Linked DNA regions of Neobacillus sp. PS2-9. The protein of the gene in region 1 interacts with the protein of each later gene in a pairwise test. Links are inferred from orthologs where the notes say so. Each region holds a gene or a part of one and is shown in the gene's direction. Other genes may lie near its edges.

Region 1 (4,496 bases):
TAGGGAGGCTGTCAAATGAGACTAGAATGGTGGATTTTACTCGCGGTTTGGATCCTAACGACCGGAATGCTTTTCTTTATCCCAAAAAAGAAAATTCGCCTAGCTGTAACCGCCTTCTTATTCAAACAAGGAATCACATGGATCTTTGGTTTAATTGTCGTTGAGTATGGAATGCTAACGTACCCAGTACGGCTATTTGCAGACGTCAATCGCTCAAGCTTTACCTATGAGTTTTACGTCTATCCGGCTGTTTGTGCGATGTTCAATGTGTTCTACCCGTACGCGCGGAGCAAGCTCATCCAGTTCCTATACTACTGTGCTTACTGCACCGTCTTGACCGTACCGGAAATCTTTCTCGAAAAATATACCGATTTAATCCACTACCTGAACTGGGCCTGGTACTGGACATGGATTACGCTATTCCTCACCTTTGCCGCAACAAGGTGGTTTTGTGTATGGTTTTTCAAGGGGATTGAAAAAGAGATGGATGATAGTGCAATACACCAAGATTAGGTTATTGTATAATAATGGTATAAATCCATAATGATGGAGGCAGCCCTATGGGAGACTTACGGTTTGGCCTATTTGCACTTTTTCCGATTGTATTGTATTTGATTATTCTTGGATTCACAATCTATTTCATCGTTCGGACACTGCGGTTCATGAACGACAAAACCAGATTGGATCAAGAGAGAAACGACAAGCTGGATGCCTTAATCAAGGCGGTCCAAGCGAATAACAAAGAACAATAGAAGACGGGGAGTTGCCTTCAAAGCAGCTACTTTCTAATGGGGGAAGTTACATGAGTTGGAAAAACGACCGAATCGGCGCGGCCCATAGAGGGGAAAATCCCATGGTCCTAGCGCGGATGAAAAGCGGGTTCGCCGTCATCGGCGATACACAGTTCCTGCCGGGTATTGCGTACTATTACCGTATGAGGAAGTGAACACCTTAAACGACCTGCCATTCCAGCAGAGGAGTGACTACTTGCTGGATATGAGTATAATTGGGGACGCGATTCAGGCCGCCTGTCAGCCAAGGAGAATCAACTATTCCATCTATGGAAATACAGATGCCTTCCTTCATGCACATATTTTTCCGCGTTACGACTGGGAGCCGGAGGAACGGAAGCCGTATCCTGTATGGCAATATTCACCTGACAGGTGGCGGGATAGCCAGTATCAGTATTGGGATGGAACGCATTTAGAATTAAAGGAAAAGTTAATCCATCAGCTACAAATGGTAATGAGTAAGGCATACGAGTAAATAAGGTTATCTCTTCTCTCGCAAAAATGCACCTGTGCAATCTAAACAAACATATTTTAAACATCTTTAAAGGTTTATTCATAGTTTGTTCATACAATCGGGGTATAGTAAGTATAAGAAAACGAGATGCATATCTTACTTTTCTAGACCCCCTTTTAATTATATTTGTATTGTGAGTCCGGCTCTATAGGAGTCGGATATTTTTTTGTTCTCATCATTTTCAGCGTGTTTCAAGTATTATAAATGCATGCGTTTTCAATCGTAATGAGGTTTAGATTTTAAAAATAAAACTGTGGAAAATCACTCCAACTAGTAAATTCCCCTTCAAATTTCTTACAAATAGGTGTTTAATAGAGTAAGTGAAATAATATTGAAATATATCTGACAAATATCAGTAAAAATTTACAAATTGTGATATAATATTCTATGTTTTGTATCAAGATATTTAGGAGGACGAAATGGAAGAGACTATCAGTTTAAAAGAGTTACTTGAAACGTTGAAAAAACGATTGCTCCTAATCGTATCAATAACAATCATTGCAGGATTAGTCAGTGGAATTATAAGCTTTTACGTGCTAACCCCGATTTATCAAGCTTCTACACAGATTCTCGTGAACCAAGCGAAAAATGACCAAAGCATGTACAATTCTGGTGAATTACAAACCAATCTACAATTAATTAATACCTATAACGTCATCATAACAAGCCCCGCGATCTTAGATATTGTATCAAAAGAACTGAATTTAGATATGACCGCAGCTCAATTAAAGGAAAAGATTACCGTTGGTAGTGAAAAGGATTCCCAGGTTGTGAACCTATCTGTTCAGGACCCGGATGCAGAATTAGCTGCCCAAATTGCGAACAAAACAGCAGAAGTGTTTAAAAATGAAATTGAGAACATCATGAAAGTGGATAACGTCAGCATTTTAGCGAAAGCAGATGTGACTGAAAATCCATCACCTATTAAACCACGTCCACTATTAAATATTGCGACTGCCATTGTAGTTGGTTTAATGGCCGGTGTCGGACTTGCGTTCTTACTAGAATACTTTAATAACACAATTAAAAATGAGCAGGATATTGAAAAAATACTAGAGCTTCCAATCCTAGGTGTTATTGCGGCGATTGAAGACCAAAAGCTAGATGAATGGAAGAAACGTAGAGCATCAAGAAATACAACAGTTAGAGGTGAGACCCTTGGCTCTTAAAAAGAAAAAAAACGTAACAAGCACCAACTCTAGTCGTAAGCTGATTACAGCGATTGCTCCAAAGTCACCGATTTCTGAGCAATACCGTACGATTCGGACTAATATACAATACTCCTCGATAGACAGTGAAATAAGAGCGATGATGGTTACTTCTTCCGGACCAGGAGAAGGAAAGTCCACTACTGCGGCAAACTTAGCGGTAACATTTGCTCAGCTTGGAAAAAAAGTACTTTTAGTTGATGGTGATCTCCGTAAACCAACCGTTCATCATACGTTTGCAGTAAACAATCAGGTGGGGTTCACTACTGTTTTAACGAAACAGGCTTCACTTGAAAAAGCAGTAGTAGAAACAGAAGAGCAGGACTTGTATATCTTAACAAGTGGACCGATTCCACCAAATCCAGCGGAGCTATTAAGCTCGAAATCGATGGAGCTGTTTATTGAAGAAGCAAAACAGAACTTTGATTATGTGATATTCGATACGCCGCCATTGTTAGCTGTGGCCGATCCGCAGATTCTTGCTAATCAGTGTGATGGCTCGATTTTAGTAGTATATAGTGAAAGAACTGAAATAGATCAAGCGAAGAAGAGTAAGGAACTACTTGAAAATGCAAAAGGCAAGCTGCTTGGCGTGGTACTAAACCATAAAGAATTAAAGAACAATGATTATTACTATTATTACGGTGCAAAATAAAGGGATTAATGGGTGGTAAAAATTACTAGTTGGGATTTTTGAGAAGTGACAGATTTCGACAAAATACCACCCTTTCTCTTTTTTTTTGACAGTGGTACTATAGTAATAGTCCTAAAATACCGGTAAGGGTGTGGAGAAATGGTAGATATACATAGTCATATTTTGCCGGGTGTTGACGATGGGGCAAGGGATTTGTCGGAAAGTATCGAAATGGCAAAGGTTGCTGTAAATCAAGGCATCCATACCATTGTGGCCACACCGCACCATATGAACAACCGTTATGAAAATGATAAGGAAAGTATCCTTGCTAAAGTTGAAGAATTAAATCGAGTCTTACTTGATGAGAAGATCAATTTAAAGGTGTTACCAGGCCAAGAAGTACGGATTCATGGAGAGTTAGTAGAAGGCTACAGCGCGGGAGAAATCCTGCCAGTCAACCATACGCAATATGTATTGGTAGAATTTTCTTCAAGCCATGTGCCGAGATATACAGAGACGATGTTTTATGATTTGCAGAATAAAGGGCTGATTCCAGTGATTGTTCATCCGGAAAGAAACCAGGAAATCATCGAGAATCCCGAGATTCTATATAATTTGATTCAAAAGGGAGCGTTATCCCAAGTGACGGCTTCAAGCGTGTGCGGTGATTTTGGAAAAAAGATAAAGAACTTTTCCCACCAATTAATTGAAGCCAACTTAACCCACTTCATTGCCTCTGATGCACATGACACGTTCAGCCGGCCATTTAAAATGAGAGAAGCATTTGATCTCATTGAAACGAAATATGGAAATGACATGGTGTATTTGTTTGAAGAAAATGCAGAATTGTTAATTGCAGGTAGTCATGTCTATAAAGAAGTGCCGGAACGAGTTAAAAAGAAAAGATTCTTTAATATATTTTAAAAAGCACAAGCTGATAAGGACAAAGTGGTTGTATTATACATCTAATTCAGGTTGAATCGCCTGAACGGCGAGGTTTCCCTGTCCGTTATCCATGGGGACACTCGATTGTGCTGTGGGAGGGAAGAGTGATCTTCCTGTTCTTAGACGCTTGTCGTCGAAAGCATGATGTGAGGTTGGGTTAAATGCCCAAGTAATAGTAAAAATAATAAATATCTAATGAAAGAATGAGTGTCAAGACACTTGGATTTCCATTAGGTATTTATTTTTTTGCCCATTTGCTTTAGTGGGTGAAAGTGCTTTGGAAGATAGAAAGATAAAAGGGGGAGCAATGAGTGACGTATAGAAGAAGAATATTCACTCTGGCTTTAATTGACACGGCCATCATTTTATTTGCTAGTTACATACGATTTATCACGTTAACTCCA
Region 2 (2,892 bases), 3.1 Mb from region 1 along the record:
CGTCTACGAGCCCAAGTAGAGGAAAAGAAAGAGGAACCGGTCGCGTAGGAGCCGTCTACGAGCCCGAACAGAGGGGAAAAAAGAAGAACCGGTCGCGTAGAAGCAGTCTATGAGCTCGAACAGAGGGGAAAAAAGAAGAACCGGTCACGTAGGAGCAGTCTATGAGCCCGAACAGTAGGGGGAAAAGAGGGAACGGTCGCGTAGAAGTAGTCTACGAGCCCGAACAGTAGGGGGAAAAGAGGAAACGGTCGCGTAGGAACAGTCTACGAACCCGAACAGTAGGGGAAAAAGAGGGAACGGTCACGTAGAAGCAGTCTACGAGCCCGAGCAGTAGGGGAAGAGGGAACGGTCACGTAGGAGTAGTCTACGAGCCCGAACAGTAGGGGGAAAAGAGGAAACGGTCGCGTAGGAACAGTCTACGAGCCCGAACAGTAGGGGAAAAGAGGAAATGGTCACGTAGAAGCCGTTTACGAGCCCGAACAGTAGGGAAAAAAGAGGAAACGGTCGCGTAGAAGCCGTCTACGAGCCCTAAGAGTAGGGAAAAAAGAGGAAATGGTCACGTAGAAGTAGTCTACGAGCCCGAGCAGACGAAAAGAAAGAAGACCGGTCATAAAGAACAACCGTCTAACAATTATTCTCAAAAAAGATTTCCGACAATTAACCCAAATTCCATTTAAAAGCTGAGATTTATGCCTATTTATACAAAAAGTAGGGGGATATGCTAGTTATTACATAAATAGCACATAGAAAACAATCGAATAAATGTTCGTTTTTTTACTCGACAAATACCTAAAAAGAAGGTATATTATTAATAGGTTTTAAATCGATAGATTTTAAGTATGTGTTTATATATAAGGGAGGAAAAGATTCGTGAGTGATCGTAAAGCGGCATTAGAAATGGCGTTAAAACAAATTGAAAAGCAATTTGGTAAAGGTTCCATCATGAAGATGGGAGAGAAAACTGATACAAGGATTCTTACGAGTCCGAGTGGGTCATTAGCACTTGATGCTGCACTTGGAGTTGGTGGATATCCGAGAGGCCGTATAATTGAAGTTTATGGCCCTGAGAGCTCAGGTAAAACAACTGTTGCTTTACATGCAATTGCAGAAGTACAAGCAAAAGGTGGACAAGCAGCATTTATTGATGCTGAGCATGCATTAGACCCCGCATATGCACAAAAATTGGGTGTTAATATTGATGAGTTATTGTTATCGCAGCCTGATACGGGTGAACAAGCACTTGAAATCGCAGAGGCACTTGTTCGAAGCGGTGCAATTGATATTCTTGTAGTTGACTCAGTAGCAGCATTAGTACCAAAGGCTGAAATTGAAGGTGAAATGGGAGATTCTCACGTTGGTTTACAAGCTCGCTTGATGTCTCAAGCACTGCGAAAACTATCAGGTTCCATTAACAAATCAAAGACGATCGCTATCTTTATTAACCAAATTCGTGAAAAAATTGGAATTATGTTTGGTAATCCCGAGACAACACCAGGTGGACGCGCATTAAAATTCTATTCTACTGTCCGTATTGAAGTGCGTCGTGCAGAGGCGTTAAAGCAGGGAAATGATATCGTTGGTAATAAGACAAAGATAAAGATTGTTAAGAATAAAGTTGCTCCTCCTTTCCGTACGGCAGAAGTAGACATTATGTATGGAGAAGGTATTTCTAAAGAGGGCGAAATCATCGATTTAGGCTCCGAACTAGATATCGTTCAGAAGAGCGGTTCATGGTATTCCTATAATGATGAAAGACTAGGTCAGGGCCGTGAAAATGCTAAGCTTTTCTTAAAAGAAAACCCTGATGTCCGTCTTGAAATTCAACAAAAAATCCGTGAGCACTACGGCTTAGATGGTGAAAAGTTCGTGACGGAAGTTGAAGAAGAAGAGGAATTTAATTTACTAGATAATTAATAAAGCAAAGCCCCTTTTGGGTTTTGCTTTTTTGATAACATCTGTATTTTTATGAAAAGAAGTTAATAATAATTCACTTAGTACACTGTTCATTCTAGTATTAGTTGATGACGAATTCTAAATATTTAAAAAAGCCTAGTGGACTAAGCCTTGACAATGAATATTCACAGCTTTACAATTAACATGTATATTTTACATTTTTGGTAATATTACAATTTGAAAAGCCCTGGTGCTTGCTGTATGTTGAGTCTAAACAATGTACATGCCGACACTTAAAAAAATGTAACAAAAGTTCATAGCAAGAGGAGGTGTAACGATGGACCTAATTACTATCATCTCCATTTTGCTTGGCCTTATCGTCGGTGCCGTTGTTGGCTATTTTGTTCATAAATCCATTGCTGAAGCAAAAGTAGCTGGTGCAAAGAATGCTGCTGAGCAGATTCTTGAAGATGCTAAACGTGATGCTGATTCATTGAAAAAAGAAGCTTTGCTGGAAGCAAAGGATGAAATTCACAAGCTTCGAACAGAAGCAGAGCGTGAGGTTCGTGAACGAAGAAATGAAATGCAAAAACAAGAAAACCGTTTACTGCAAAGAGAAGAGAATTTAGATCGAAAAGAGGAAACGTTAAACAAGCGTGAAAATCTTTTAGAAAAGAAGGATGATTCTCTAAACCAAAGACAACAGCATATTGAAGAGATGGAAAGCAAAGTGGACGAGTTGGTAAGAACACAACAAACTGAACTCGAACGGATTTCGAGCTTAACTCGTGAGGAAGCTAAAGCGATCATTATTGACAAGATGGAGCAGGAACTTGTCTACGACACTGCAATAATGATTAAGGAAAGCGAAAATCGTGCAAAAGAGGAAGCTGATAAGAAAGCGAAGGAAATTCTTTCGCTAGCAATCCAACGTTGCGCTGCTGACCATGTTGCGGAGACGACTGTATCAGTCGTTAACCTTCCAAATGACGAAATGAA

What was found. The genes of interacting proteins can lie anywhere in the genome.
Region 2: the proteins of RCG25_RS02135 (region 1) and recA interact in binary tests that used the Bacillus subtilis proteins (3 or more experiments, as listed by UniProt). The link is inferred for Neobacillus sp. PS2-9 from one-to-one orthologs.

Annotation. Positions count from the first base shown.
Region 1 is NZ_CP133269.1:413,900-418,395, forward strand. Bases 767-3,599 are described here. They hold RCG25_RS02135 (YveK family protein), read left to right. Parts: upstream 767-1,724; coding sequence 1,725-2,474; downstream 2,475-3,599. Other genes in these bases: RCG25_RS02130 (HIT family protein), read left to right, coding at 988-1,266; RCG25_RS02140 (CpsD/CapB family tyrosine-protein kinase), read left to right, coding at 2,464-3,168; RCG25_RS02145 (tyrosine-protein phosphatase), read left to right, coding at 3,307-3,599. Also shown: RCG25_RS02115 (CBO0543 family protein), read left to right, coding at 1-19; RCG25_RS02120 (CBO0543 family protein), read left to right, coding at 16-513; RCG25_RS02125 (hypothetical protein), read left to right, coding at 561-752; more of RCG25_RS02145, read left to right, coding at 3,600-4,071; RCG25_RS02150 (polysaccharide biosynthesis protein), read left to right, coding at 4,404-4,496. UniProt on the Bacillus subtilis protein: Required for YwqD kinase activity. May bring YwqD and its substrates into contact. Probably involved in the regulation of capsular polysaccharide biosynthesis.
Region 2 is NZ_CP133269.1:3,514,059-3,516,950, reverse strand. It holds recA (recombinase RecA), read left to right. Parts: upstream 1-870; coding sequence 871-1,914; downstream 1,915-2,892. Other genes in the region: rny (ribonuclease Y), read left to right, coding at 2,231-2,892. UniProt on the Bacillus subtilis protein: Multifunctional protein involved in homologous recombination, DNA repair and competence.